One region of the Billgrantia sp. C5P2 genome, then DNA from elsewhere that is predicted to be linked to it. Evidence: predicted binding sites of a transcription regulator. Region 1 holds the regulator's gene; each other region holds the start of a gene.
The links. Region 1 encodes LexA, which represses DNA repair genes until DNA is damaged. Its sites were predicted from a motif close to TACTGTNTANNTANACAGTA; they were not measured.
Positions count from the first base shown of each region.

Region 1 (10,242 bases):
GCAATCGAGTGCGTGTCACGGCGGAAGGGCGGTTATTGTTGTGCTTGGGTAATGAGCACTCAGTGGATTTGCGCGCTGTGCTGCGCCAGAACCCGGGCGACCTCGATGCCCTGAAGCGGGCTATCGTCGCGGCTCTGCCGCTCAAGCCCGAGCGTCACTATTTCACTACCGATGGTGATGTCCAGATCGTCCGCTTCATGAACATGACCGGCGGCTGAGCGCTGGCAGTAGCCCTCTTTTCTCCATGTTCTTTCCCGATATTCGGCCTTGCGTTGGAACGGGCTTTTCTTGCCAATTCGGCAAATCGGCATATACTTTCGACGAGTGAGCCTCAAGGCTGACTCGTCGTTTTCTTGCATGGAGGAGGCCAATGTCCAGCGAAACCCTGGAGCGCATCGCCCGTAACAAGAACGTGGCTCGGGCTGCGGCTCGCCAGTTGAGCATGGAGCAGCTGCACAAGCTCTCCGATGTGATCGGCGAGGTCATCGAGCAGAAAAATGAAGAGGAGAAGCTCCGCAAACAGGAAGAAGCGGACAAGGAGAAGAAACTGGCTGAGATCCGTGAGGCCATGAGTGATGCCGGTCTCTCCGTGGAAGATCTCGTGGGTGAACAGCCTCGCCGTCGGCGTGGACGTCCACCCAAGAATGCCAGCGGTTCGTGAGCCAGCCGGACGCGAATCGTCTGCTTGCGCAACTCGGGACGGGAATGATGCATGAGGTGTCATTCCCGTCCTGCTGATGCATTCTCCGCCGCGTTCGGCCAGCCATGACATCCGATCGGATTTACCGGTAGGCGAGCGACTCCACGGCGATCAACTGAAGATGTACGTCGGGTAATTGACGCAAGTGCTGCCCCAGCCAGGAGGTGATTAGAGGCTGCAGGGCGATACGAAGTTCGGCCAAGGTTTCCGCCTCGACTTCCACCAGGCGTTCGTCGAGCCACTCGGTAAAACTGTCTTCATCCATCGCGCTGACGCGGTGGGCATCCAGCATCAAGCGGCCTATTCGTGTCCAGCCAGTCTGGGTCGGGGCGACCGACAGCGCGAGATGCAGAATGCCATGGCGTGACGATCCTCGCTCCGCCGTAAGTCCAGGCAGAGGCGTGACGGCATTCTGGCTGACGATGCAGGGGCGCTGAGGGTGACGTGACTCCAGGCTCAGTCCTTCCCCATCGAGTCGAATCAGATCGCCATTGACCGGCGCCAGCGGCGCCTGAATCCCCATCGATTCCGCCAGCTCCTGGTGTGCCTGCTGGTGGCGGCGCTCCCCGTGTACCGGCAGCAGATGTCGTGGCTTTATCCAGTCATAGAAGATGCGCAATTCGTCCTGGGCGGGATGGCCCGAAGCGTGAAGCTCGGGGTGGTTGAACTCGTCCCACACGGCCACATCAAGATGTCTCAGGGCATGCTTGAGGCGCTCGATCTGACGCTCGTTGCCTGGAATTGCCTTGGCCGAGAAGAGAATGGTATCGCCCGCCATCAGCTCGAAGCTGGGATGCCGGCCATAGGCCAGTCGACTGAGGGCGGCACGAGGCTCGCCCTGGCTGCCGGTGGCAATGACCAGGACTTCCGATGGCGGGAGGTAGCCGAGATCGCCGACCGGTACCAGCGGCGGCATGTCGTCCAGGTACCCGAGACTTCGGGCCACCGCCACCATGCGTTCCATGGCCCGCCCCATCAGACTGACCCGGCGGCCGCAGCGCTCGGCGGCCAGGGCCACGGCCAATACCCGAGCCAGATTGCTGGCGAAGCAGGTCACCACGACGCGCCCCGTGCACTGGGCGAGGCGGTGCTCGAGCGCCCTTGCCACTTCGCCCTCACTGCGCGAATGACCCGGCATGGGAGCGTTGGTCGAGTCGCCGACCACCAGGTCCACGGGCGCCAGGGCGCGAAACAGCGAGCCCTTTACCGGTGGTCCGATCAAGGGCTCCGGGTCGAGCTTCCAGTCACCGGTATGCAGCACTCTGTAGTCGCCGATGGCGATCAGCAGCGCGCAGCTTTCCGGTATCGAGTGGGTCAACGGCAGGTAGCGCAGGGTGAAGGGCCCGCTCTCCAGCGCTTCACCGGGCTCGATCACCCGGATGGCATCGACAGCGAGGCCGCGCTCGAGGAATTTTCCGCGGAGCAGGCCGGCAGCCAGCGGTGTGGCGTATACGGGGCATTGCCATTTGGGCCATAGCCAGGCGGCGGCACCGATATGGTCTTCGTGCCCGTGGGTAATGATCAGGGCCGTGGGACGAATGCCGAGTGCTTCAGGTGTTTCGAGGCTGGGCACCTGCAGCGGCGTGTCCGGCAGGTCCTGACGGATCATCATGCCGCAATCGACGGCAATCCATTCATCCTCATGCCCGTAGAGTCCCAGGTTCATGCCGATTTCGCCGCAGCCCCCCAGTGGCAGGAAGTGAAGCGGGGAACGGCGGCGGGGACGAATGGTGACTTGAGTCGAATGCATCGGCAAAACATGACCAGACAATGGAAACTTCACTATACGGGAACGTCGCAACCCTCCACAAATGCGATGCCGGTGCTGAGTGGGGTAGACGTGTCCCAGTCTGCCGAGTTCGCTACAATGCGTGCTCTCCGAATATCGTTTCGTATCAGGTTGGGTCCATGTCTCACTATTATCGTCTCGTCGTTTCCTGTCCCGACCGCCGCGGGATCGTGGCCCGCGTCTCCGGCTTCATTGCCGGTCACGGCGGCTCCATCACGGAAGCCAGCCAGCACTCCGACCTCGAGGCCGGGCGTTTCTTCATGCGTTACGAAATCCTTGCCGACTCCATCGGCATGACCGCCGCCGAGCTGAGGGAAGCCTTCACGCCCGTGGCCCGCGAGTTCGACATGGACTGGGCGCTGCGCGATACGCGCCGCCGACCGCGGGTAGTGCTCATGGTCTCTCGCGAGTCGCACTGCCTCGTCGACCTGCTGTATCGCTGGACGGCCGGGGAGCTGGAGGGCGATATCGTCGGAGTCATCTCGAATCACGACGACATGCGCAGCATGGTCGAGTGGCATGACCTGCCGTATCACCATGTGCCGGTTGGAGGCGACGACAAGAGCGCAGCCTTCGCCGAAGTCGAGCGTCATGTCGAGGCAATGGAGGCCGATACCGTGGTGCTGGCTCGCTACATGCAGATCCTGCCGCCGCGGCTGTGCCAGCGCTATGCCGGCAAGGTGATCAACATCCACCACAGCTTTCTGCCTTCATTCGCCGGCGCGCGGCCCTATCACCAGGCGCATTCGCGAGGGGTCAAGCTGATCGGTGCCACCTGTCACTACGTGACCGAGGAACTGGATGCCGGGCCAATCATCGAACAGGACATACACCGCGTGAGCCACTGCCATACGCCACAGGACCTGGTCCGTTTCGGACGCGATGTGGAGAAGGCGGTACTGGCACGCGGTCTGCGCTGGCACCTGGAGGACCGGGTGCTGATTCATGGCAACAAGACCGTGGTCTTCGCCTGATCCCGGCAGTTGATCTTCGCAGGTAGTACGCCATGACCTTTTCCGAGCCGATTCTGGCCTCGTGGCTGTTGATCGTCAGCGGTTTGATCTCACTGGCGGGACTGGCCCTGGCGCTGATGCAGCGTCCTTGGCAGGCCCTGCTGTCCGATCGCGGCCTGCAACATCGCTGGTTGGCGGCGAGCGTGGCGGTCGTACTGTTGTGGCAGCTCAGGGCTCAGTCGGTGGACTGGCTGTCGTTGCATCTGATGATGACGGTGCTGATGACGCTGATCTTCAAGGCGCCGCTGGCGCTTGTGACCAACTTGCTGGCCAATCTCTCGCTGCTCGCGCTGGGCAAGGCAGGCTGGCCGCTGCTTGGCGTGAACGTGCTGATCACCGGGTTGGTGCCGGTCACGATCATGGTGACGATATGGCGTATCGTGGACCGCTACCTGCCCGACAATCTGATGATATTCCTGTTCCTGTGCGGTTTCTTCGGAGCAGCGCTGGCGACGTTGGGGACTGGGCTTGCGGGCCTGGGGTTGGTCCTGCTCGGCGCCATCGATCCCGAGGCGGTCCATCTGGCCAAGGAGTACGCGCTTTTCCTGCCACTGCTGATGCCCTCGGAAGCCTTCCTCACCGGCATGCTGCTCAGCGTGCTGATGGTCTATCACCCCAGTTGGGTTGCGACGTTCAACGCTCATCGCTATATCGATACCAAGTAGGCCTATAGCGGCAGGCTGAGCTGCCGCCGTGCATCGTCCGATACCAGCCGTACCCCGACGCCCAGCAGGCGTACCGGACGCTGGCGTCTGGCCCAGGCCTGCTGCATCAGTGAGGCGAAGATGTCGAGAGTGGGCAGGCCGCCCCGGGAGTCTAGGGTGGTGAGGGAGAAGTCGTCGAAGCGCACCTTGACGAAGGTGCCGGCGATCGGGGGGTGGCCATGACGAGCCAGGCGCGCCTCGAGGCGTTCGCACAGCGGCGACAGCTGAGTGTGGCAGTGCGCCAGGTCGGGCAGGTCGGTGGCGAAGGTGGTCTCCACGCTCACCGACTTTCGCTCGCGCTCGATGCGCACCGGCCGGTCGTCGATGCCCCGTGCCAGCTCGAACAGGCGTCGTCCGAACTTGCCGAACTCCTGCAGCAGGCGCTCCAGTGGAATGCGCTGCAGATCGTCACAGGTGGCGATCTCCAGGGTCTGCAGACGCTTGGCCGTGGCCGGACCAACGCCGTGCAGCTTCGTGACTGGAAGCTCGCGCAGGAAGTCGTCTACCTGCGAGGGGGCGATGACGGTAAGGCCGTCCGGCTTCTCCCAGTCGCTGGCAATCTTGGCCAGGAATTTCGCCGGGGCGGCGCCCACCGAGACGGTGATACCCACCCGCTTGAAGCACTCCTCCTTCAGCCAGCGTGCCATCCAGGTGGCACTGCCCGAAAAGCGGGTCACGTCGGTGACGTCGAGGAAAGCCTCGTCCAGCGACAGCGGCTCCACCAGCGGCGTCAGCTCGTGAAAGATCGCCAGCAGCTGCCGTGAAGCCTCGCGGTAACGGTCGAAGTCGCCGGGCAACAGAGTGAGGTGAGGGCACAGGCGCAGCGCCCGCGCCGTCGGCATGGCGGAATGAATGCCGTAAGCACGGGCAGGGTAGTTGCAGGTGGCAATGACCCCGCGCCCCTCGGCGCTGCCGCCGATCGCCAGCGGCACCTCACGGAGAGAGGGGTTGTCGCGCATCTCCACCGCGGCGTAGAAGCAATCGCAATCGGCATGCAGGATCTTGCGGCTCATGGGGGCGTCGTTCCGCTCAGCTAGAGCGCTTTCTGAGCGACGACCAGACAAGGCGGAGCTCGACGAGGAAGCGGAGTTGACTGTAGTCAATGAGCATTCCGAGGAGAGCTCCAACGCCGTATGGTCGAGTTCAGGAAGCGATCAACCCAAAGCTTGGCCGCTGCCGCCGCGTATAACTCCCACCCCGATACCCTCGATCTCCAACTCTTGATGACGCAGATCCACCTCGATGGGCGCAAAATCGGCGTTCTCGGCTTCCAGCACCACATGGTGCCCCTGGCGGTGGAAGCGCTTGACCGTGACTTCGTCCTCCAGGCGCGCCACCACTATCTGGCCGTCGCGTACGCGATCGGTGCGATGTACCGCCAGCAGGTCGCCTTCGAGGATGCCGGCATCCTTCATCGACAGGCCACGTACCCTGAGCAGGTAGTCGGCGCGAGGGGTGAAGAAGTCCGGGGGCAGGGGGCAATAGCGATCGATGTGCTCGGCGGCAAGAACAGGGCTGCCGGCAGCCACTTCGCCGATGATGGGCAGTCCCTCGTTGCCTGGCTCACTGAGGGTGCTATCGACCTCCTGAGCCGGCAGGCGAATACCGCGCGAGGTGCCACGAATCACCCGTATCACGCCCTTGCGCTCCAGTGCGCGCAGATGTTCCTCGGCGGCATTGGGCGAACGAAAGCCCAGCGCTCGGGCGATTTCTGCACGGGTTGGCGGATAGCCGAGTTCGTTCATGGTCTTGACGATGAAGTCATAAACGTTCTGCTGGCGCGAGGTCAGTGGGCGTGTCATGGCGAACTCCAGTGGCGACTGCCGTATTGGTCAAGTATACAGCATGGAAGCCCATACAGTAAAAGGTGATGTTCCGCCTCGGCAGTCGCTCAGAAGATGTTTAAAACGAATCTGGAACGCCATATGTTGAGGGATAAAGCGTAATGTCGTAGACTTTTGTAATGTTTAAAACAGATGTTTTCAGTGGAAACTGATCATGGCCCAAACCGATACCGTCACGCGCATTCTCGACACCGCAGAGGTGTTGTTCGCCGAGCGCGGCTTCGCCGAGACCTCGCTGCGCACCATCACCAGCAAGGCTCGCGTCAACCTCGCCGCGGTCAACTATCACTTCGGCTCGAAGAAGGCACTGATACAGGCGGTCTTCTCGCGCTATCTCGATCCCTTCACCGTGCGTTTTCATCATGCCCTCGATGAACTCGAAGCACGCCACGCGGGCGGTGTCATTCCGCTGGAGGAACTACTTGAGACCATGGCACGCACCGTGCTCGAAGTGCCCGCCGAGAAACATAGCCTCAAGGTTTTCATGAAACTGTTGGGGTTGGCTTACAGCCAGGCCCAGGGGCATCTGCGCCGCCATATCCAGGAGGAGTACGGCAGCGTCTTCACTCGCTTTACCGAGCTGGTGCGACTCGCCACCCCGGAGTTGCCCGATGCCGAGCGGTTCTGGCGCCTGCATTTCGTCCTCGGCACGGTTATCTTCACACTGTCCGGCCTCGATGCACTGCGTGACATTGCGGAGAAGGACTACCATGAGCACGTCTCGGTGCGCGACCTGATACGTCGTCTGCGTCCCGTGGTGGTAGCTGCCATGAACGCTCCTTTGCCTCCGCCTCCCGCCATGCAGCCGGCCAAGGCGAGCTGATATGCGCACCCCTCGGCTGGACGCTTTACCGCCCCGGGATGGGGACTGGTTCGAGATCGATGTCGGTCGCCAGTGCCTCGTCCAGTGGCAAGGCGAGCGCCCCCTGGCGGAGTGGCCGGTGTCGACGGCACTGGCGGGAACGGGCCAGCAAGAGGGCAGCGGTTGCACGCCGTTGGGCTGGCATTACGTGCGAGCGGCGATCGGCGGCGGTCAGCCGGCTGGCACGGTGTTTCGGGGCCGGCGCCCCACCGGCGAGATCTACAGCGCGGCGCTGGCGGCCGCTCACCCGGGGCGCGACTGGATCCTGACTCGCATCCTCTGGCTGTGCGGGCTCGAGCGTGATTTCAATCGTGGCGGCGACGTCGACTCACAGAGGCGCTATATCTATCTACACGGCACACCGCCGGATCAGCCGATGGGTGAGGCTCGTTCACATGGCTGTATCCGCATGCGTGACGAGGCACTGCTGGAGGTCTTCGCACTGGCACTGCCCGGCACGCCCGTCTGGCTGCACGAATGACGAGATAAGGCGCAGGCATGCCGGTTCCACTGAGGTTCGGTTCAGGTGTGTCATGGATGGCTGTTGCCGTAGGCGGCTTTAGTCTAGAATCAGCTCCCTTTCATGCCCCAAGGACACCGAACATGACCCAGACCCTTGGCCCGGTGATGCTCGATCTGGAAGGCACCGCATTACGCAAAGAAGAGCGCGCGCTGCTCAAGCGTCCCGAGGTGGGAGGTGTCATCCTGTTCGGCCGCAATGTAGAGCATGCGCGGCAAGTGCGGGAGTTGTGCGATAGCATTCGGCGCGTTCGCCCCGAACTGCTGCTGGCCATCGACCAGGAAGGTGGCCGGGTTCAGCGGCTCCGTGAAGGAGTGACTCGTCTACCCGCCATGGGTCGGATCGGCCGGGATTATGAGGCCACTCCGGAAGTGACCCTGAGGTTGTGCCTGGATACCGGCTGGCTTCTAGGCATGGAGATGGCGGCCTGCGGGCTCGATCTCAGCTTTGCCCCGGTGCTCGATGTCGATACCGGCATCTCCAGCGTAATTGGCGATCGCAGTTTCTCCTCCAGTCCTCAGGCCGTCGCGGCCATGGGCGGTGCGTTCATCAGTGGCCTGCACGAAGCCGGCATGGCGGCGGTGGGCAAGCACTTTCCCGGACATGGCGGGGTGGCGGCTGATTCGCACCTGGAGCTGCCGGTCGATGAGCGCCCGCTCGAAGCGCTGCGTCAGCACGACCTGATACCCTTTGCCGAACTCGCCTCTCGGCTCGATGGCGTCATGCCGGCCCACGTCATCTATTCTGCCTTCGACTCGCGTCCGGCAGGCTTCTCCGGCAGTTGGCTGGGCCTGCTGCGCGAGTCGCTTGGCTTCAAGGGCACCATCTTCTCCGACGACCTTGGCATGGCAGGTGCCGGTTTCGCCGGTACGCCGGGTGAGCGAGCCCTGGCGGCGCTGAACGCCGGTTGCGACATGGTGCTGGTGTGCAACGACCGCGCCGCTGCGCTCGAGGCGCTGGAAGCCTGCCAAGGACGGACCACACGCCTGACGGCGCGCTTGCGCTACGGCCGGGCCCGTCCCGACATCGAGGCGATCGAGGCGCTGGGGCGCTGGCGTCGTGTGCATGCACGGCTCGAGGCCATGGCTTCGTTCTGAACTGCCTGACCGAAACCCATTCGATTACCTGTACTGATACGAGTCCTTCATGCCCAAGCTCGAAGCCGATTTTCACGAATCTCTTGCCTCCATGCGCGACGTCATGGAGAACGCCGACTGCCTGATCAGCCATGAGGAGGTCGAGCGCGCGCTGGACCGCATGGCCGAGCAGATCTCTGCCGACCTGGGGGACAAGCTACCGGTGTTCTACTGCGTGATGAACGGTGGCCTGATCACCACCGGCCACCTGTTGACTCGCCTGGGCTTCCCGCTGGAGGTCGATTACCTCCACGCCACCCGCTATCGCGGCGGCCTGCGCGGAGGGGAGCTGTTCTGGCGGGTCTCGCCGGAGATACCCATGGCCGATCGCCACGTGGTGATCGTCGACGACATCCTCGACGAAGGCGCCACCCTGGCGGCGATACTCGCCTACTGCCGCGAGGCGGGGGCGGCCAGCATCTCCACCGCGGTGCTGGTGGACAAGCGCCACGACCGCAAGTCGGTACCCGGCCTCAAGGCCGACTACTGCAGCCTCGAAGTGGTCGACCGCTACGTGTTCGGCTTCGGCATGGACTACAAGGGCTACTGGCGCAACGCGCCGGGCATCTTCGCTCCCAAAGGGCTTTGATTCATACATTCAGGAATGGGTGGGTTTTGTCGTACCTCCATCTACCTGAAAACCCGCCCGAGTACGTTAAAGACGCCTTTCAGCATGACTTTTGGGAATGCATAGGCGTCTTTTTTTCGTTTGTGGAGCGGGCCAGCCGTCTGTTCTCATTGAGGTCACTTGACCTTTGACGAGTGCAGGCATTCGACATGGACTTTCCTCATATCAGCCAGGCCCTGGGTGTCGTGCATCCCGTTTGCATCGAGCGGGGGCGCAATGCCGAGGTGTGGGATGAGCGCGGCAATCGTTACATCGACTTCGTTGGCGGCATCGGCGTACTCAACCTGGGCCATTCGCATCCCGTCATCGTCGAGGCGGTAAAGGCGCAGGTCGATACGCTGATGCATTCGGCGTTCAATGCCGTGCCGCACCGCGGCTATCTGGAGGTTGCCGAAGCCTTGGCCACCTTCGTGCCCGTTTCCTATCCGCTTTCCTGCATGTTGACCAACAGCGGGGCCGAGGCCACCGAAAACGCACTGAAGGTGGCGCGCGCGGCGACCGGACGGCAGACGGTCATCGCCTTCGATGACGGCTTCCATGGGCGCACGCTGGCGGCGTTGAATCTCAACGGCAAGGTGAAGCCCTACAAGAACCGGCTGGGCGCCTTGCCGGGTCCGGTGTACCACGTGCCTTTCCCCAGTGGCGATAGCGGTGTCGATGCCGACCAGGCCATGGCCGCCCTGGAGCGCCTCTTCGAGGTCGCAACGCCTGCCGATGAGGTCGCATGCATCATTGTCGAACCGGTCCAGGGCGAGGGTGGCTTCCGGTTGCTGTGTCGTGACTTCGCCATGCGGCTGCGCGACGTGTGCGATCGTCACGGCATCGTGCTCATCTTCGACGAGATCCAGTCGGGTTTCGGGCGAACCGGGACCCGCTTCGCCTTCTCCCACCTGGGGGTCGAGCCCGATCTGCTGCTGATGGGCAAGAGCATGGCGGCGGGGCTGCCATTGGCCGCGGTAGCGGGCAGGGCGGAACTCATGGATGCCGTTCCCAAGGGCGGTTTGGGAGGCACCTACTCGGGTAATGCCATGGCCTGTGCTGCGGCG
Region 1 is NZ_CM128542.1:2,515,463-2,525,704, reverse strand. Features, by position in the region: gene moaA (GTP 3',8-cyclase MoaA) at 1-218, shown strand, start outside; gene ACRWQA_RS11595 (H-NS family histone-like protein) at 371-661, shown strand; gene ACRWQA_RS11590 (ribonuclease J) at 783-2,366, opposite strand; gene purU (formyltetrahydrofolate deformylase) at 2,609-3,463, shown strand; gene ACRWQA_RS11580 (energy-coupling factor ABC transporter permease) at 3,496-4,167, shown strand; gene dinB (DNA polymerase IV) at 4,170-5,219, opposite strand; gene lexA (transcriptional repressor LexA) at 5,361-6,008, opposite strand; gene ACRWQA_RS11565 (TetR/AcrR family transcriptional regulator) at 6,205-6,873, shown strand; gene ACRWQA_RS11560 (L,D-transpeptidase) at 6,875-7,393, shown strand; gene nagZ (beta-N-acetylhexosaminidase) at 7,516-8,529, shown strand; gene ACRWQA_RS11550 (hypoxanthine-guanine phosphoribosyltransferase) at 8,579-9,157, shown strand; gene ACRWQA_RS11545 (2-aminoadipate transaminase) at 9,346-10,242, shown strand, end outside.

Region 2 (10,242 bases), 1.1 Mb from region 1:
CAGCAGCAGTACCTGCAATTAAACGATCTGCCGAACGGCGAGGATGATGGCGCTCCGCTGTTCGACATCATCTCTCCCCTTCTCTAGAAGAGCGTGACCATGTATCGCCATGCCACCTTCTTTACCTGCCTGGCCATCGTCCCCCTCGTCATAGGTGTCCTGCTCGTGGATGAAGGGCGCCCGTTGCCTGAATTCGTCGCGCTCGGGCTGACGGGAATGCTCGTTCTGGCCAAGATGCTGCTGCTGCGAGGCTGGCATGCGCCAGCGAAGATACTGGTCGGGCTGACCCTCCTGCCGCTGGCCCTGACGCTGGCGAGCTACGTGCTGCCGGAGTACTGGATACCGCTGTCGCGCTGGGACGCCTTGAGCCGAGGCCTGGCCAGCGGGCTGACGCTGGAAGCCTGGCGTCCGGCGCTGCTGACGACCCTGAGCCTGATTCTGCTTGCCGCGCTGGTAGCCACGCGAAGCCGATCCGCACTGGGCGGTCCGCTCCTGCTGCTGATGGCCGCGTTACTGCTGGGCGTACAGGGGCTGCTCGGCAGAGCGGATCTCGATACTCAACTACTGCGGACAGCAGCAGGGCCGTGGTCCACCCTGGCCATGGCAACGCTGTTGGTCGGCCTGGGGCTTGCCGCCCTGCCGGGCTGGCGGGCTCACGCTGCCGCCCTCAGACGCGCCCTGGCACCGTCACTGGTCCTGGTCATGGCCGCATTGCTGCTGTGGCACCACCAGAAGGCCGTCACCGAGAGAGAGCTACAGGCCACCGTCGAGACGGAAGCCCGGCAGCTCGGCGAGCGCCTGACGCGAGAGATCCACGACCACCTGGCCGCCGTGGAGCGCTTCGCCAACGTCTGGACCCTATTCGACACCCCGCCCCGCCAGGCCGAATGGACCGGACAGGCGGCGCTCTACCATCGTGATTTTCGCTACCTGCTCAATATCGCCTTCGTCGACCCCGACAGCCGCATCACGCAGATTTACCCGTTCAACGACATCAATCAGCGGGCCTTGGGTGCGCGACTGTTCGATGCCCAGCCTGCCGGGCGCGAAGCGGTCAGTCGAGCGCTCTTCGAGCAGCGCATCGGGCACACGGACGTCATCATGCTGCTGCAGGGCGTTCCCGGCATCATCCACTACCTGCCGATTCCGCTGAATGAGCGGCAAACCCTGGGCGCCGTGGCCATGGTCATCAGCCTGCCGATGCTGGCGGAAACGCTGTTCAGCGAAGTCGACCGGCAGCACACCAGCCTGCTGCTCACCCAGGGCGAACAGGTCCTGGCCAGCCAGGTCCCCGACATCCGCCTCGGCCCCTGGCAGCACGAGGTGCAGCTCGACGTGGGCGGCGTACCACTGGGCCTGGATATCCAGCCCAGTCACTCCCGGCTGCTGCAGCAGTTGCCTCGGCATCCTATCGTCAGCCTCGTCACCGGCCTGACCCTGGCCTATCTGCTCTACCTGGTACTGCACGGCTATACCCGCCTGGCGCATCAGCATCGCCGGGTGCACGTCACCAATACCGAACTGCGCCGCGAGATTCGTACTCGCAGTCGGTTGCAGGAAGAGGTCGAGTGGCTGGCCCGGCACGATGAATTGACCCAGTTGCCCAACCGCCGCCTGTTCATGGAGACACTCGACGCCAACGCCACGCAACGGCCATTGAGCGTATTGATCTGCGATGTCGATCACTTCAAGCATATCAACGACCATCAGGGCCACCTGATCGGCGACCGCTACCTGGATCAGTTGGGCCGAATAGGACGTGAAATTGTCGAACCGTACGGTGGGTTGTTCGCCCGCTATGGTGGGGAAGAGTTCGTTGCCTGCCTGCCGTTGGCCGACCCCGTGCAGGCACGGGAGGTGGCTGAAGCACTGCGCCAGGGGCTGCAGGACGCCGAGCTACGACATCACGATGGCAAGATCCTGACGGCCAGTATCGGCGTCGTCACCCTGGTCGACGGCCCGCTTGACGTCGCCATCCTCATGCAGGCTGCCGACGATGCGCTCTACCGCGCCAAGGCCGAGGGGCGCAATCGGGTCAGGGTCGCCCCGCCATTAACCATCACCGAAAGCGTCTGACGAGGCTGCCCCGCTGTCACGCCGGATTTCGAAGAAGGCCTTGAGCATCTTCGCCGCACGTGCGGCGAGCACCCCTCCCTCCACCGCAACCCGATGGTTGTGCCAGGGCTGGGCGAACAGGTTGGCCTTCGACTCCACCATGCCGGTACGCGGTTCGGCAGCGCCATAGACCAACCGGGCGATACGGGCATGGATGATCGCTCCGGTACACATCAGGCAAGGCTCCAGGGTGACGTAGAGGGTGCAGCCGTCGAGGCGATAATTGCCCAGGTGCCTGGCGGCAGCACGCAGCGCGCGAATCTCGGCGTGGGCGCTGGGGTCGTGGCCCGAAATGGGGGCATTGTAGCCGGCACCGACGATCTCGCCGGCGGCATCCACCACCACCGCCCCCACCGGCACCTCGCCGGCGGCCAGCCCCTCGCGGGCCTGGTCCAGCGCCCGGTGCATGTAGAATTCGTCACTGCGCATCGGCGCGGACTCCGTTATGCTGTTTGCCTGAAACAACCGTATGATACGCCCAGAGGAAGCCCCATGACCGATGCCCTGAATGCGCTCGTCGACCTGCTCGGCCTGGAAGAGATCGAAGAGAACCTGTTCCGCGGCCGTAGCCAGGATCTTGGCTTGCCACAGCTGTTCGGTGGCCAGGTACTCGGCCAGGCACTCTCGGCCGCCTCTCACACGGTGGATACCAGCCGCCAGGCGCATTCGCTGCACGGCTATTTCCTGCGCCCCGGCGACCCGCATCGCCCGGTAGTCTATCAGGTCGACGCCGTGCGCGATGGCGGCAGCTTCACCACTCGGCGCGTCACCGCCATCCAGAAGGGGCGTCCCATCTTCTTCTGCAGTGCCTCCTTCCATGGCCGCGAAGAGGGCATGACCCACCAGATAGCCATGCCCGGGGTCACCCTCCCCGAAGCGCTGGACCAGGATCCGAACGCTCGCCTGGAGCGCTTTCCCGGCCATCCCATCGAGTTCCTGCACCTGGGTGACGAAGCCGAGCCAGGCCAACCTTCGCGCAAGCGGCTGTGGTTCCGCCTCACCGGTGAACTGCCCGACGATCCCGCCCTGCACCGCTACCTGCTGGCCTACAGCTCCGACTTCAACCTGCTGACCACGGCCCTGGTGCCCCATGGTATTACCTTCCGCGACCCCAAGCTGCAGATCGCCAGCCTCGACCACGCGCTGTGGTTCCATCACGACGTCAAGGTCAACGACTGGCTGCTCTACGATATGGACAGCCCCTGGAGCGGCGGCGCCCGCGGCTTCGCCCGGGGCAGCATCTATGATCGCAACGGTCGACTGGTTGCCTCCTCCGCCCAGGAGGGCCTGACCCGCCTGCGCGATACTCCCTGAGACCACTCACTGACTAATGTCGTAGCCACGGGGAGTCAGGAAGACCTAAAGAATTGTTGAGACCGGCCGAAGTTAGTAAGTACTTACGATCGTATCAGTACATTACTAGCTTCGAGGTTTCGCAATGCAAGCATCGGCTCCCAAGACCCCATTCGCACTGAGCCTTCAGGTTCGCCTCCTGCTCCTGGTCCTGTTGCCCCTGCTGCTGACCACACTCAGCCTGGTGGTCATCGATGGCTATACCCGCGCCCAGGACAGCCGAGTCAATTTGGAGCATCAGCGGGAACTACTCATCGACACGCGCAGGACCGGGGTTCGCGACGTGGTCGAGAGCGCTCACTCAGCCATCCAGCCCATCCTGGAAGCCTCCGACCTCAGCGACGCCGAGAAGCGCGAGCGTGCCGCCGAGATCCTGCGTGCCATCCGATTCGAGGGCGGCAACTACGTCTTCGCCTATCAACACGACGGGCTCAACGTGGTCACCGCGCCGATGCCCGAGCGCGAAGGCACCAACATGATCGGCGTGCAGGCGCCCGATGGCGCCTACATCATCCGCGACCTGATCGACGTGGCCCGCCAAGGCGGCGGCTACTACTCCTATCCGTGGGAGTATCCCGGCACCCGCAGCATCGAAACCAAGTACTCCTATGCCGTCAACGTGCCCGAGTTCGACTGGATGCTCGGCGCCGGGGTCTACACCACCGACATCGATGCCGCCATGGCCAACGCCAAGGCTCAGGCGACTGCCGAACTGCGCCAGTCCATCCTGACCTCCGCATTGCTTGGGCTGGGACTGTTCGTCGTTGTCGCCTTCGTGTCGACCTGGCTGGTGCGCCGTACCGTGGCACCGATCCGCCGCACCGCCGCGGCCATGCGCGACATCGCCAAGGGCGAAGGCGACCTGACCCGTCGGCTGAAGGTGGAGAGCCGCGACGAGATCGGCGAGCTGGCGAACCAGTTCAACGCCTTCGTCTCGCGTATGCAGGACACCCTGCGTGACGTGCGGCGCAGCACCGCGAGTGTGAATCAGGCCGCCGAAGAGATTGCCCAGAGCAGCGACGAGCTGGCCACCCGCACCGAACAGGCGGCCGCCAACCTGCAGGAGACCTCCGCCTCGATGGAGGAGATCACTGCCACGGTGAACCATAGCGCCGAGTCCGCCGAGCAGGCCAACCAGTTGGTGGTGGCCACGACCCAGGTGGCGCGCGAGGGTGAAACCGCCATGCAGCGCGTCGAGCGCACCATGGCCGATATCGATACCTCGTCGGGTCGCATCGCGGAAATCATCAAGCTGATCGACAGTATCGCGTTCCAGACCAATATCCTGGCGCTCAACGCCTCGGTGGAAGCGGCTCGTGCCGGTGAACACGGTCGCGGCTTCTCGGTCGTGGCTCAGGAAGTTCGTACCCTGGCCAGCCGCAGCAGCGATGCCGCACGCGAGATCCGCCAACTGATCGACGCCTCCGCGGCCCATACCCGAGAGGGCAGCAGCATCGTCAAACAGGCCGGCGAGACCATGCGAGAACTCGTCGCCAGCGTGGCTCGGGTCAGCGACGTGATCGCCGAGATCAGCGCCGGGGCGCGGGAACAGAATGCAGGCATTGGCCAGGTCAATACCGCCGTGGCCGAGATGGACACCATGACCCAGCAGAACGCCGCCATGGTGCAGCAATCCTCCACCGTGGCCGGTGAAATGCGCCATCATTCGCAGCATCTCAGCGACCTGGTCAACACCTTCATTCTCGGTGAGGAAACTCCAGCTCAGGCGGCAATGCCGCGGCATACCGCAGCTCCCCAGCGGGCGCTTCCCCGCCCCGCCACGGACCCCAAGCCGCGCAAGGCGCACGTTAGCGAGGAGGAATGGGAAACCTTCTGAGGACCGGCGGCCGGCCATGGAGCCGGCCGCAGCTATCACGGCTTTGACTGGTCCAGCATCTCAGGTACGAACGCCCGGCACGTCATGCCGCAGCCGCGGCACGGGCTGCGGCGGGGGAACATCGGTGGTGACTTCCAGTTCGTTCTCCTCGCCTTCCTGCCAATAACGCAGCCGGGCGTCTTCGTCCACGGCGGTGTCGCGTACCAGCTCGAGGTAGCGCAGCGGTGTGTCGGGTACTTCGCCGTTGACCTCGAGCAGCAAGGCGCCGGGGCGTAGTCCGGCCTCTGCCGCCGGACCGCGCACGTCGCTGACCAGCACCCCGGGGCGGTCGGGCAGGCCCAGCGCCTCGCGCAAATCGTCGGTGACTGGCGTGACGCTTATGCCCAGCGCCACGACCACCTGTTCATCCAATCCTTCGTACTCGATGTTCCGAGCCGCCTCGAGCACCTTGGGGGCCACGTGAATGCTTGCCCCGGCAAAGAGGGCCAAGGCGATGGCATCGCTAGGTCGGCTGTCGATGAGCAGCGTCTCGTCACGCCCCGGCAGGCGCAGTTCCAGCATGCCGAGAAAGGTGTGATCGACGATCGCATCGACGTAGACCCGCTCCAGAGTGGCGTCGATGCCGCCGAGCACATCGCCCAGCAGGTCGTGAGTCATGGGACGGGGAGAACGCTCACCGGCCAGCCCACGCAGGATGGCCCCCGCCTCGCTGACGCCGATGAAGATCGGGATCACCTCGCGCGCACCCGGCTCGCGCAATAGCACCACCGGCGGACCACCGAAGCCGGCCAGCCCCACCGTGGCGACTTCCACCTCGACCATCTCGTCGACTTCGGCGGCGAGTTCACGCGCGCCCGCAGCCAACGGCTCCGCCAACAGCACGGCACCGCACAGCAGCGACAGCAGATAGCGCCAGCGTATGGGCAGTGGCATGAGCATCTCCTGCATGCAGGCAGTCAATATCAGCATGGCACCCGGGGTGCCTCACTGCCACGTCATTACCGACAATCGTTATGCGGCCTGCCATCATTCCGTCTTGACCTTCACCAGCTCCTTCCAGCAGGTGGTGTAGCGCTGGGTACGATGCTGGCAACGCAGTGCCCAGGCGTTGTCCTTGTGCGGCAGGCCGAAGCGCACGGTGTCGCGCCCCATCTCCCGGTTGAGGTGATCGAGGGTCGCCATCAGCCGGTGGCTGCGATCGCGCCGCCGCTCGTCGGCGGGCTCATCCAGCAGCGACAGTTGGCAGCGCCCGGCATCCACCAGGTCCAGCAGCATTACGCCGCATTTCTGGTAGCGATGCCCTTCGAGGAAGATCGCCGCCAGCGCCTGGCGCGTAACGGCGAGGATGCTCGGCGTGTCGCTGCAGGGCTCCGGCAACGCCACGACATGGCTGTTGGCGTACTGGGCATCCCCTGGGCGGTGCGGGTTGGTGCGCACGAAGACGAGTACCGCACGGGCCATGCCGCCCTGTCGGCGCAGCTTTTCAGCCGCCCGGGCGGCATGCTGCCGCGTGGCGGCCTTCAGGTCGGCAAGCTCGCTGCTCAGCTTGCCGAAGGAGCGCGACACGAGAATGCGCTGGCGCGGTACGGACAGATCCTCGAGTTCGATGGCTGGACGGCCGCGCAGCTCCCAGACGATGCGCTCGAGCACGACCGAGAACGCATCGCGAATCCACTTGGGATCGGCCTGCCGCAATTGCCAGGCCGTCTCGATGCCCATCAGCTCCAGTCGCTCGGCCGTACGTCGGGCCACGCCCCACAGGCCAACGACCGGTAGTTGCTCCAGTACCTGGCGGGTCATGTCGCTGTCGGCCTCGAGCAGGCAGACCCCCTCGTAGGCCGGTTCGCGCTTGGTCAAGCGGTTGGCCAGCTTGGCCAGTACCCGGGTGGGGGCCAGACCCACGCCGGCCGGAATACCGGTCCAGCGCCGCACCGTCTCGCGCAGTCGCCGGCAATGGGCTTCCAGCGCCCCGGGCTCGAAGCCGGAAAAGTGCACGAAACTCTCGTCGATGGAGTAAAGCTCCACCGCCGGGGAGAACTCGGCAAGCACCTGGTTCACCCGGCGCGAGACATCGCCGTAGAGGGCGTAGTTGCTGGAAAGCAGCACGGCCTGGCGGCGAATGGCCGGGGGTAGCTGGTGCAGTGGCGCCCCCATGGCCACACCCAACGCCTTGAGTTCCCGTGAGCGTGCCACCACGCAGCCGTCGTTGTTGGAGAGCACGCCAACCGGCAGCCCTTCCAGATGCGGGTCGAAGGCTCGCTCGCAGCTGACGTAGAAGCTGTCGCCGTCGACCAGGGCGATCATGCCGGCGCTCCCGGAAGCGCATGGATCACATGGGTCACCACGCCCCAGACATGACATTCGCGCCCTTCCAACGGAATCGGCGCAAAACGCGGATTGCTGGCCAGCAGCATGGTTCTCCCACGCTGGTGCGCCAACCGCTTGACGGTGAGTTCACCATCCACCGCGATCACGATTACCCGTCCCGGCAACGGCTCCAGGCTGCGGTCCACCACCAGCAGGTCGCGGTCGTGGATGCCATCGCCCTGCATCGAGTCTCCCTCGGCACGCACGAAATAGGTGGATGCCGGACGTCGCACGACATACTCATGCAGATTGAGATCGCCATCCAGGTGATCGTCGGCGGGGCTGGGGAAACCGGCGCGTACCCGGCAGCCCAACAAGGGTAGATACTGCGGCATGGGCGATGTCGCGGCTCTACCGACGATGCGCAGCGCGAAGAGGGGGACAAGCGACATGGGGCCTCCAGCAAACCTGTAAATAAATACAGTATCCGGCAAGAATCTGCCCGCTGGCAAGCGCCTCGCTGAGGTGAAGGGCTGGCCTGCCCATCTTGGTGGTTGAAGGCGGCAGCGCGACGTTCCACGCTGGAGAGAGATTATCCAAGGAAGGAAGGCAATGGACGACCTTGCCAGCGACTTTCTGGCCGACAATACCGTGCTCATAGAACTTGCCGTGGCGCTGCTGCTGGGCGCGCTGATCGGCATCGAACGCGGCTGGGTCGCTCGCGAGCGGGAGTGGGGCGAGCGGGTGGCCGGGGTGCGCACCCACGCCCTGGTGGGACTGTTCGGGGGCGTGGCGGCCCTGCTCTCGGAAGTGCTGACGCGCTGGGCCTTTCCGCTGATCTTCCTGGCCGTGGCGATGATCGCCCTGGTCGGCTACCGGGCGCGCATGGATCAAAGCCGCGACTACAGCATCACCGGACTGGTCGGGCTGCTGCTGACCTTCTGCTTCGGCGCCCTGGCGGTAGCGGTGGACATTGGGCTGGCCACGGCCTGCGCGGTGGTCACGGCGCTGATCCTCGACAACAAGCGCGAAATCCACGGCCTGCTCAACAAGCTGCAGGCCAACGAACTCGATGCCGGCCTCAAGCTGCTGTTGATCAGCGTGGTGATGCTGCCGCTGCTGCCCAACGAAGACATGGGCCCCGGCGGCGTGCTCAACCCCTACGAGATCTGGTGGCTGGTGGTGCTGATTGCCTCGATCTCGTTCGTCGGCTACTTCGCCGTGCGCCTCGGCGGCACCGAGAAGGGTATCCTGTTCACCGGGCTGTTCGCGGGGCTCACCTCCTCCACCGCCCTGACCCTGCAGTACGCCCGCCAGGCACGCCGCGAGCCGCAGCTCGCCCCGATGCTCGCTGCGGGCATCCTGCTGGCTTGCGGCACCATGCTGCCGCGTCTCTTGCTCTATGCCGCCCTGCTCGGCCCCGCGCTGCTGCCGCGCCTGTTGGCGCCGGTCGCTGCCATGGGCGTGACCCTCTTCCTGCCGGCGCTGTGGCTATGGCGCCGCCATCGCCGCAACCTCAAGGCCGACCGGCCGATGACCCAGAACCCGCTGGAGCTGCGTGCCGCGCTTCTGCTCGGGGCCCTGTTGACGGCGGTCATGGTGCTGGGTGAGTGGCTGCGCGCCTGGCTCGGCGATGCCGGCGTTTACCTGTTGGCCGCCGTTTCCGGCATGGCGGACGTGCATGCCGTTGCCCTGTCGCTGAGCCGCATGGCCGCGAGCACCATCGAACTCTCCACCGCCGTGAAGGGCATCGTGTTGGCGGCCTCGGTCAACAACCTGTTCAAGGTGGTGCTGTCCGTCAGCGCCGGCAATGCTCACCTGGCCCGCTGCATTGCCGGCCCGACATTGGCTTCCGCGGTAGTGGGGCTGGCTGTCGCCTGGTTGCTCTAGGCTCCTAAGGCATCCTCAGCGCCTCACGGAACCCGCCCCAGATCATGCGCTTGCCATCGAACGGATGGTTCGACGGATCCATCATATCGGCCATGCGCGGGTCCTCCATCACCTTGGCATTGATGCGATCGCGCTCCTCACGCGAGGCGTAGAGGATCCAGGAGAAGATCACCGTCTCTCCCGGTTCAAGCTTGACGCTCAGGGGAAAGGAGGTGTGCTCTCCCGGCGGGACGTCATCGGCCACGCACTCCACGTACTCCAGGGCGCCGTGTTCGCGCCAGATTTCTCCGGCCCGCCGGGCCATGTCCAGGTAGGCGTCGAGATTCCCTTCGGGAACCGGCACTACGAATCCATCGACGTAGCTCATGGGAATGTCTCCTGAATAATGAACTTGGTGATAGCCAAGAGGCCTCATCCCTCTTTCGAGCCAGCCAACGGCAAATCGACATCGGCGGCGGTTGCCATTACCTCGCGCAAGCGGCGTTCGAGGAAACGTCGCTCGGCGTCGTGCGTGACCAGTTTCAGCGCCTCGCGGTAATGCATCGCCGCCTCGTCATGGCGACCCAGCCGGCGCAGCAGGTCGGCCTGCGTCGCCGGCAGCAGGTGATAATGGGGCAGATGGATCTTCTCGAGCAGCTCGAGGCCCGCTTCCAGCCCATCGGCCATGGCGATCGCCACGGCCCGGTTGAGCGCCACCACAGGTGTGGGCTGAAGGACGTAGAGCAAGCTGTAGAGCGCGG
Region 2 is NZ_CM128542.1:3,655,458-3,665,699, forward strand. Features, by position in the region: gene mltF (membrane-bound lytic murein transglycosylase MltF) at 1-87, shown strand, start outside; gene ACRWQA_RS16835 (sensor domain-containing diguanylate cyclase) at 100-2,076, shown strand; gene tadA (tRNA adenosine(34) deaminase TadA) at 2,053-2,544, opposite strand; gene ACRWQA_RS16845 (acyl-CoA thioesterase) at 2,608-3,429, shown strand; gene ACRWQA_RS16850 (methyl-accepting chemotaxis protein) at 3,554-5,305, shown strand; gene ACRWQA_RS16855 (bifunctional nuclease family protein) at 5,366-6,238, opposite strand; gene ACRWQA_RS16860 (Y-family DNA polymerase) at 6,332-7,609, opposite strand; gene ACRWQA_RS16865 (LexA family protein) at 7,606-8,064, opposite strand; gene ACRWQA_RS16870 (MgtC/SapB family protein) at 8,225-9,502, shown strand; gene ACRWQA_RS16875 (DUF1428 domain-containing protein) at 9,507-9,869, opposite strand; gene ACRWQA_RS16880 (RNA polymerase sigma factor) at 9,914-10,242, opposite strand, start outside.
Region 2: ACRWQA_RS16865 (LexA family protein) is a predicted target of LexA. The motif match lies at 8,079-8,098, and genes of this name have one in related genera.

Region 3 (10,242 bases), 2.0 Mb from region 1:
TGACGAGGGGGAGGGTTTTGATCAGCTTTTGCATTTGTGTCCGTTCTTCACTATCGTGGATTCGGTCGATCATACCCGACCCTACCTGATACTGCGAAGAGCGAACATGGCCGACCAGAACCATGAACTGCGCAAGGCGGGCCTCAAGGTCACCTTGCCCCGAGTGAAGATCCTGCAGATCCTCGAGAATGCCACGGGTCAGCACCACCTGAGCGCCGAGGATGTCTACAAGACCCTGCTGGAAGCCGGGGAGGACGTTGGCTTGGCCACCGTCTATCGCGTGCTGACCCAGTTCGAGTCGGCAGGCCTGGTGATCCGCCACAACTTCGATGGCGGCCATGCCGTGTTCGAGATCTCCCAGGAGGAGCACCACGACCACATGGTGTGCCTCGACAGCGGCGAGATCATCGAATTCTTCGACGAGACCATCGAGCGCCGCCAGCGGGAGATCGCCGAGGAGCACGGCTTCGAGCTCGTCGATCATGCCTTGGTGCTCTACGTGCGTCCGCGCGGTTCCAATACCACGCGTCAGGACGGTTCGACTCGCAAGTAAGCTCTTACTTCCTGCCCGGCGATACGAAACGGCCCCGATCCACGATCGGGGCCGTTTGCGTAGCGGTGTATTCCCTTCGGCGGGCCCTAGTGCGAGGCACCCAGTTGGCTGGCATCGAGCATTTCCCGGGCATGGGCCAGGGTGCGATCGGAAAGATTGACCCCGCCGAGCATGCGCGCCAGCTCGCTGACCCGGCCGGCTTCGTCGAGCAGCGCCATGCGCGTCAGAGTGGCATTGCGCTTGGCCTGTTTCTCGATATGCAGGTGGTGATGCGCCTGGGCCGCCACCTGGGGCAGGTGGGTCACGGTCATGACCTGACCATTGTCGCCCAGTCGACGCAACAGCTGGCCGACGATTTCAGCGGTGGCGCCGGAGATGCCCACGTCCACTTCGTCGAACACCAGGCTGGGGATGGTCGAGTGGCGTGCCGCCACTACCTGGATCGCCAGGCTGATACGCGACAGCTCGCCGCCGGAAGCGACCTTGGCCAGCGGGCGCGGCGGCTGGCCGGGATTGGCGCTGATCAGGAAGCGTACCTCCTCCATGCCGTCCGGCTGCGGTGACTGTCGGGCCTCGACTTCCACCTCGAAGCGCGCCTTGCCCATGGCCAGGAAGGCGAGCTGCTCCTGTACCGCCTTGCCGAACTTTCCCGCCGCCTGGCGGCGAGCCTCGCCGACCGCGCGCGCCTGTTCGCGCCAGGCATCGCGCAGCGCCTCGACCTCGCCGCGCAGCGCCTCGAGGTCGTGCTCGCCGCCTTCGAGGCTCTCCAGTTCGGATTGCAGCCGCTGATGGAGTGCGGGCAGCTCCTCCGGCATCACGTGATGCTTGCGCGCGATGCGGTGGACCTCGCTGAGACGCGACTCCACCCAGGCTAGCCTCTCGGGGTCCAGCTCGGTGGTATCGGCGAAGCGGTTGAGTTCGCGTACGGCCTCCTCGACCTGGATGCGCGCCTCGCCAAGCATGGCCAGTACCTCGGCCAACGTGCCGCGGTCGCTTCCCGGCAGCGGGTCGAGCCGCTGCGTGGCCTGGTTGAGCAGTGACAGCACGCCGCCTTCGTCGCCATCGCAGCATTCGGCCGCCACCTGCGCCTCGCGTAGCGTCTCCTCGGCGTGAGCGAGCTGCTCCTGTTCGTGCTCCAAAGTGGCGAGTTCTTCCTCGCCCAATGCCAGGAGATCGAGCTCATCGACCTGGTAGCGCAGCAACTGGCGGCGCGCCTGCACCTCGTCGCCGCTCTCGGTCAGCTGTTTCAGACGGCGCCGAGCTGCTTGCCAGCGGCGAAAGGTCTCGGTCAGCTCGCCCACGGCGCCACGGTTGCCGGCGAAGTCATCGAGCAGGCGCAGGTGAGTCTCCTCGCGCAGCAGCAGTTGATGAGCGTGCTGGCCGTGGATCTCGACCAGGCGTTCGCCCAGCGCCTTGAGATCGGCCACGGTGGCCGGCTGGCCGTTGATCCACGCCTTGGAGCGGCCATTGACCGTTACCACGCGGCGAAGCAGGCAGTCATCGGCGGGAAGTTCGCGTTCCGAGAGCCAGGCGCGGGCGGCCGGCAGGCTGGCGATGTCGAAGCGCGCCGAGAGGTCGGCGCGTTCGCAGCCGTGACGCACGCTGCCGGCATCGGCACGTTCGCCCAGGCACAACCCCAGTGCGCCGAGCAGGATCGACTTGCCGGCGCCGGTCTCGCCGGTGATGGCCGTCATGCCGCCGGCAAGTTCCAGGTCGAGGCTGTCGACGATGGCGTAATCGCGAATGGCGAGCTGAATCAGCATGGGACCTCCCGGCGGCCGGCAAAAGGGCTGGATATCCATACACATTATTGCGTTTTTATACAGTAGTCGAGGCCCTCTCTCAACGCACGCAGGGTACATCAACGCTTCCACTCTCTTGAGATTGCCGACAGGGCCCCCATATAGGCGGCAGATTCGAGACTTTCTCCCAACCGAACCCGTTGCGGCCGCATGGCCGAACCACGCTTCAGGAGATACGCATGGCTAAAGAACCCCAGACCCCGCTCGACGATGAGCTGGAACGGCGCGAGGAAGAGGCTCGGCCGGAGCCGATGGAAGGCGAGCTGGACGATGCCATCGTCGCCGGGGACGAGGAGGGCGTTGCCTCCGAGGAGCCGACGGCGGTGAGCGACAATCCCGAGGCCGACATGCTGGCCGCCCAGGTGGAGGAACTCGAGCAGAGCCTGGCTGACGCCAAGGATCAGGCGCTGCGTGCCGCCGCCGAGGCGCAGAACGTACGGCGCCGTGCCGAGCAGGAGGCCGAGAAGGCGCGCAAGTTCGCCTTGGAGCGCTTCGTCAAGGAGCTGCTGCCGGTGGTCGACAGTCTGGAAAAGGCGCTCGAGGCCATGGGCGACGATGCCACCGAGGCTCATAAAGAGGGCGTGGCCATGACGCTGAAGATGCAGCACGACGTGCTGGCCAAGTTCGGCGTCGAATCGCTCGACCCCGCTGGCGAACCGTTCGACCCGCAGTACCACGAAGCCATGGCCATGGTGCCCAACCCCGAGCTCGAGCCCAACAGCGTCATGGAAGTGATCCAGAAGGGCTATCTGCTCAACGGCCGCCTCGTCCGCCCGGCCATGGTGGTGGTCAGCCAGGCCGCCGGCTGAATTCGAGTGGATGAAAACGGTGGCGGGGCTTGAAAATTCTTGCCCCGCCCCCCAGATAGACGTCAACCGCGGCAACTGCCGCTGAGATGGATCAAAGGCAAACGAATTTTCGAGGATTTCCTATGGGACGCATCATCGGTATTGACCTGGGGACTACCAACTCCTGCGTGGCCGTGCTCGACGGCGACAGTGCTAAGGTGATCGAGAACGCCGAAGGCGCCCGCACCACGCCCTCCATCATCGCCTACACCGATGATGGCGAGATCCTGGTGGGGCAGTCGGCCAAGCGCCAGGCGGTCACCAACCCGCAGAACACCCTGTACGCGATCAAGCGCCTGATCGGTCGTCGCTTCAAGGATGACGTGGTGCAGAAGGACATCAAGATGGTGCCCTACGGCATCGTCGAGGCCGACAACGGTGACGCCTGGGTCGAGGTGAAGGGCAAGAAGCTGGCACCTCCGCAGGTCAGCGCCGAAGTGCTGAAGAAGATGAAGAAGACCGCCGAGGACTACCTGGGCGAGCCCGTCACCGAGGCGGTGATCACCGTGCCGGCCTACTTCAACGACTCCCAGCGTCAGGCCACCAAGGATGCCGGGCGTATCGCCGGCCTCGAGGTCAAGCGCATCATCAACGAGCCCACCGCGGCGGCGCTGGCCTATGGCATGGACAAGTCGCGCGGCGACAAGACCATCGCCGTGTACGACCTGGGCGGCGGTACCTTCGATATTTCCATCATCGAAGTGGCCGACGTCGACGGCGAGACCCAGTTCGAGGTGCTGGCCACCAACGGCGACACCTTCCTGGGTGGTGAAGACTTCGACATGGCGCTGATCAACTATCTGGTCGATCAGTTCAAGGCCGACAGCGGCATCGACCTCTCGGGCGACAACCTGGCCATGCAGCGCCTCAAGGAAGCCGCCGAGAAGGCCAAGATCGAGCTGTCCAGCGCCCAGCAGACCGACGTCAACCTGCCCTACATCACCGCCGACAACACCGGGCCCAAGCACCTCAACGTGAAGGTGACCCGGGCCAAGCTGGAGTCGCTGGTGGAAGACCTGGTCCAGCGCTCGATGGGGCCGTGCAAGACCGCGCTCTCCGACGCCGGCCTGTCCGCCTCCCAGATCGACGACGTAATCCTGGTCGGTGGCCAGACCCGCATGCCGCTGGTGCAGAAGAAGGTCGCCGACTTCTTCGGCAAGGAAGCGCGCAAGGACGTCAACCCGGACGAGGCCGTGGCCGTGGGTGCGGCGATCCAGGGCGGCGTGCTGGGCGGCGACGTCAAGGACGTGCTGCTGCTCGACGTCACCCCGCTGACGCTCGGCATCGAGACCCTGGGCGGCGTGATGACCCCGCTGATCGAGAAGAACACCACCATTCCGACCAAGAAGACCCAGACCTTCTCGACCGCGGATGACAACCAGACGGCCGTGACCATCCACGTGCTGCAGGGCGAGCGCAAGCAGGCCGGCGGCAACAAGTCACTGGGCCGCTTCGACCTGGCCGACATTCCGCCGGCGCCGCGCGGCGTGCCGCAGATCGAGGTCGCCTTCGATCTCGACGCCAACGGCATCCTCAACGTCTCGGCCAAGGACAAGGCCACCGGCAAGGAGCAGTCGATCGTCATCAAGGCCTCCAGCGGCCTCAGCGATGAAGAGATCGAGCAGATGGTGCGCGACGCCGAGGCCCATGCCGACGAAGACAAGAAGTTCGAAGAGCTGGTGGCCCTGCGCAACCAGGCCGACGGCATGGTCCACGCGGCACGCAAGACCGTCCAGGAAGCCGGTGAGCACGCCACCGACGAGGAGAAGCAGGCCATCGAGACGGCCGCCTCCGAACTCGAGGAAGCGCTCAAGGGTGACGACAAGGACGACATCCAGGCCAAGCTGGACAAGCTGACCGAGGCCTCCGGCAACCTGGCGCAGAAGATGTACGCCGCTCAGGCCGAGGCTGCCCAGCAGGGCGGTGGCGAAGGCCAGGAGGACGGCGCCAAGCCGGAAGAAGACGTGGTCGACGCCGAGTACGAAGAAGTCAACGACGACCAGAAGAAGCAGTAATCGCCAAGGCGATGCCACGGGCGACGGTAGCGCGGGGGGACGACTCCCGCGTTGCCGTTTCCGCGGATCGGGCAGAGCTGCCTAGACCAGGAGGCGCATGGACCCATGTCCAAACGCGATTATTACGAGGTGCTCGGCGTAGAGCGTGGGGCCGAGACCCAAGACATCAAGAAGGCCTACCGACGGCTGGCGCAGAAGTACCACCCGGACCGTAACCCGGGTGACGACACTTCGGCGGAGAAGTTTCGCGAGGTCTCAGAGGCCTACGAGATCCTCTCCGACAGCGAGAAGCGCGCCGCCTACGACCAGTTCGGCCATGCCGGCGTAGACGGCCAGGCCGGAGGCTTCGGCGGTGGCGGCTTCGGCGGTGCGGGTGCCGGCGGCTTCAGCGACATCTTCGGCGACGTGTTCGGCGACATCTTCGGTGGCGGCGGCGGGCGGCGCAGCCCCCATGCGCCGCAGCGCGGCAGTGACCTGCGCTACAACCTCGAGCTCGATCTCGAGAGTGCCGTCGCCGGTACCACGGTGGATATCCGCGTGCCGCGTCACGTGGAATGCGACCGCTGCGACGGCCAGGGTGCCGAGCCTGGCTCCACCAAGGAGACCTGCCCCACCTGTAACGGCCATGGCCAGGTGCGCATGCAGCAGGGCTTCTTCGCCGTGCAGCAGACCTGTCCCACCTGCCACGGCAGCGGCGTGCACATCAAGGTGCCGTGCCACAAGTGTCACGGCGAGGGCCGCATGCGCGAGACCCGCACCCTGTCGGTGAAGATTCCTGCCGGGGTGGACACCGGCGATCGCATCCGCCTCAACGGCGAGGGCGAATCCGGCATCAACGGCGGCCCGCCCGGCGATCTCTACGTGCAGGTGGCGATCAAGCCGCACCACATCTTCCAGCGCGACGGCAAGCACCTGCAGTGCGAGGTGCCGATCAACTTCGTCGATGCCGCGCTGGGCGGCGAGCTCGAAGTGCCCACGCTGGACGGCCGGGTCAAGCTCAAGATCCCGCCCGAGACCCAGACCGGCAAGCTCTTCCGCCTGCGCGCCAAGGGCGTCAAGCCGGTGCGTGGCGGCCCGCCCGGCGATCTGCTGTGCAAGGTGGTGGTGGAGACCCCGGTCAATCTCAGTGAGGAGCAGAAGGCGCTGCTGCGTCAGTTCCAGGAGAGCCTGGGGGGCAGCAACAGCGCCCACCACTCGCCCAAGAAGAGCGGCTTCTTCGACGGCGTGAAGAAGTTCTTCGAGGATATGAAGCCGTAAGTCCCGGCCGCCTCATTAGCAGCCCTCGGTGCCTCAGGTATCGAGGGCTTTTTTCATCTGGCGCACTGCCGTATCGCTCGGCTGAGCGTAATGTTGCGCCGTATGGGCCAGCCAGGACTGGCGCCGATCCCGTCGCGCGTCTTAGTCTGTTAGCTCCAATACGAATGGAGATCGTTGCTATGCCGATGTCGCGTGCCGAGATCGCCACGGAGTCCGGGGCGAGGCTGATGAGCCGGCTGTGCAAGCACTGGGCGCACAAGCTGGAGGTGGAGCAGGGCGAGACCGAGAGCCGGGTGGTGTTCGATGAGGGCTCCTGCGTGATGCGCGTCGAGCCGGGCAAGCTGGTAGTGGCCATCGAGGCGCTGGAGGAGGAGAGTCTCGACCGCCTGGAAGGCGTCGTCGACTCCCACCTGCAGCGCATGGCGGGCGACGAGGACCTGGCGATCGTCTGGGAAAATTGAGCGCGCCGATAACGCCCCGGCTTGCCCACCTGGGCATGCTGCTGTGGTCGCTGCTGGTCGGGCTGTCGTTTCCCGCCGTGGGGTTGATGGGCGAGCTGCCACCGCTTTCGCTCACCGCCCTGCGCTTCGCCATCGCCTGTGCCGGGCTATGGTGGTTGGCACGGCGCTCGCCCGACTTCCTGCCGCCCTGGCGGCTGTTGCCGCTCTACGCACTGATGGGGCTGTGCCTGGCCGGTTTCTTCGCAGCCATGTTCTGGGCCGCCCACCATGCCACCGCGCTCTCCATGGCCACGCTCTACGTCACCGTGCCGCTGCTGGCCTACCTGCTGGGGCTCGGGTTTCGCGTCGAGCGCTTGGGCTGGCAATTGCCGGCGATCCTGGCGCTGGGTGCCTGCGGGGCGCTGGGGCTCGCCTTTGCCGAAGCCCTCAGCCACGGCAAAGGCCTGCAGCTGGGTATCGGTGAGGCAGTGTTCTTCCTCGGCTGCGTGTCGTCGGCACTCTACCCGGTGCTGAGCAAGTGGGGGCTGGCCCGCGAATGGCTGCCGGAGTCGGCGGCGGTGCGCACCTTCTGGAGCCTGGGGCTGGGAGGGCTCGCCATCGGCCTGCTGGGGCTTGCCATCGAGCCCGCTGCCGAACTGGCCGGCATGCGCTGGCAGGACGTCGCCCTGGTGGTCTATCTGGGGCTTTTCTCCAGCGCGCTCACCTTCTGGTTGATGCAGCGTGCCACCTCCGTGCTCACGCCCGGGGCCGTCACCGCCTACGGCTACATGGTGCCCTTCGTCTCGATGCTGTTGCTGTTCGCCACCGCGCCCGAGCAGATCGGCTGGCAGTGGCTGCCGGGCAGCGCCCTGGTGCTGGCCGCCATCGGCATGCTGTTGCGCCAGAACGGCAAGGGCGCCCAGAAGTGTCAATCCACTTCGGAATAGGGTTCGCTGCCGGGTGTGGCGGCCAGGCGCGGAAAATGCCGGCGAATCTCTTCGTAGAGCTTGCCCACGTCGTCGACGTGGCGACGCGAGAAGTGGAACGGCACTAGTTGGCCGACCGCGGCCGCGGCGGCGATCTCGCCGCAGCCGCGGGCAGTCAGGTGGCCGGTACGCCGGGCCTGCTCCGCCTGATCCTCGCGAAACGAGGCCTCGCAGAACAGCACCTCGGCACCGCGGGCAAGCGTGAGCAGGCGTTCGCGATTATCGGGCGTATCGCCGAAATCGGTGGCATAGACGAGGCGCTTCCCAGGTTGCGAAAGTAGCAGGTGCTGGGCCAGTTCGGCGACCGTCCGCTGGCGGCCATCGGGCAGTTCGATCACCGTCTCGTCCACGCCGGCGTGTACATGCTGCTTGAGTTCGCCGAGCCATGGGCCGGGTGCCCAGCCATGCGCATCCAGGCGCTCCTTGCGCACCTTGACCTCGACGTCCGGCTCAAAGGCAAAGGCCAGCACCGGCGTGCCGTGATCCAACGTGACCGCTCGCACGCGAAAGCCGGGCTCCACGTGCAGCACGCCGTCATCGACCTCGCGCGGCGAGAGCGCCTTCATCGGCTGGCCGGCCACCAGGCGATAGTGGGCCAGGCGCTTGTCGTGCAGCTCGAAGACCTCGAAGCGAGGCGCTTTCTCCTCGACACGATCCCACAGGATGCCGCGCATCAAGCCGTCCAGGTGACCGGCGAGCCCGGGTGGGCCGTAGACCCGGCACGGCGTGTAATCGCCGATGCGCGAGCGCAACAGCCACAGGAAACCGCCGATATGGTCGAAGTGGGCGTGGCTGATGAAGACGTCGCTGATTTGGTGGGCCAGCCGCGCCGGCAGCCGACCGGGGTCGCCCAAGTCGAACAGCAGGCTGCGCTTGCGATGACGCAGGCGCAGATGCAGCAGCGGGTCGCCGAACACGCCGTTGACCAGCGTGGCGCGGACCCCATCGAGGCGCAGCGTCGGCCGCGGGCCGTCGATGGCTTCCTGTAACGGTAGCCTCAGGGATGGTTCGTCGGGTGTCGCTGGGTAAGGGGCACGATAGGGGCGCGCCGTGCCGAGATGGCCCTCGGGATGGCGCATGGCGTCACGTATCACCAGGGTGCGCGGGGTGTCGCCCAGTGGCGGAGCCAGCAGCTTGAGCCGCTCACCTTCCAGAGCCAGCACTTCCCCCATGGCCAGGGTGCGGCCGGTAGCGTCGAGCAGGCCGACCTGGCGCCTGTGCCAAGCGTGGGGGGCGTCGCGCGGAGGTGGGGTGCCGGTAATGGCCAGGCCGACGAGATCGAGCGATTGCTCCACGGCTTCGGTCAGGTAGGTGTCCCATGCCTCGGTACGTCGTTGGGTGCGAAGCTGGCGCCCTGGGTGGCGTGCCTCCGCGGCGGCGGGCAACTTCAGTACTTCCAGGTCCAGCGCTACACGCTCCTGCGCGTAAGGGTCGGGCGCGTTTTCCGGCGCCAGCCGCACCACGGCGCTGGCGTGGCTGGCGCTGACGAGTGCTGCGAGCAGCTCGGCGCCGCCGATGCCACGCTCCACGCCCGGCGCATCGAGGAGCAGCGGCCCGGCCTCGACCCGTTCGGCAAGACGACGCACCGCCTCGACCAGCGGCAGGCGAAAGCGCGCACTGTCCAGGGTGCCTAGGGCCTCGATGGTCTCCAGGTGCCATTCGCCACCCTCCCCCCGCATCGGGTCCCAGCGCCCCAGGCAGATGGCACCGGGTGGGCCGAAGCCGGGCAGGCCGGGGTCGGCGGCGAGGCAATGGCAAGCCTGGCCCTGATCGGCAAGCTGGGCGGCCACGCGGCGCACGAGCGTGGTCTTGCCGCTGCCGGGCGGGCCGGTCAGCAATACGCGGGGGTGGCGGCGCAGCAGGTCGAGCAGCGGGTTGTCGTGGGACGGCTCCGGTGTCGTGGGCATGGCGCTCCTTGCTTGATGCTTCGCTATGCCCAGTGTGGGCGAAAGCGCCCTCCTTGCCCAAGCGCTCGGCCCTGCGGGCCCGTGCTCTGGTATACTGCCCCTCGATCCCACTCTTCAGACTTGCAGGAGTCCGCATGACCCGTATCGCCATCGTCGGTGTCGCCGGCCGCATGGGCCGCACCCTGGTCAACGCCGTGCAGCAGGATGCCGGGGCCAGCCTGGCCGGCGGCATCGTCGAGCCGGGCAGCACGCTGGCCGGAGCCGACATCGGCGAGCTGGCGGGCCTCGGTAGGCTGGGCGTGACGGCAGTGGATTCGCTCGATGCCATCGTCGACGACTTCGACGTGCTGATCGACTTCACCGCGCCCCAGGTGACGCTGGCCAACCTGGCCTTCTGCGCCGAGCATGGCAAGCGCATGGTGATCGGCACCACC
Region 3 is NZ_CM128542.1:4,491,588-4,501,829, reverse strand. Features, by position in the region: gene ACRWQA_RS20970 (outer membrane protein assembly factor BamE) at 1-34, opposite strand, end outside; gene fur (ferric iron uptake transcriptional regulator) at 107-553, shown strand; gene recN (DNA repair protein RecN) at 640-2,316, opposite strand; gene grpE (nucleotide exchange factor GrpE) at 2,535-3,164, shown strand; gene dnaK (molecular chaperone DnaK) at 3,287-5,218, shown strand; gene dnaJ (molecular chaperone DnaJ) at 5,324-6,475, shown strand; gene ACRWQA_RS20940 (DUF2218 domain-containing protein) at 6,655-6,936, shown strand; gene ACRWQA_RS20935 (DMT family transporter) at 6,933-7,862, shown strand; gene ACRWQA_RS20930 (MBL fold metallo-hydrolase) at 7,844-9,808, opposite strand; gene dapB (4-hydroxy-tetrahydrodipicolinate reductase) at 9,943-10,242, shown strand, end outside.
Region 3: recN (DNA repair protein RecN) is a predicted target of LexA. The motif match lies at 2,362-2,381, and genes of this name have one in related genera.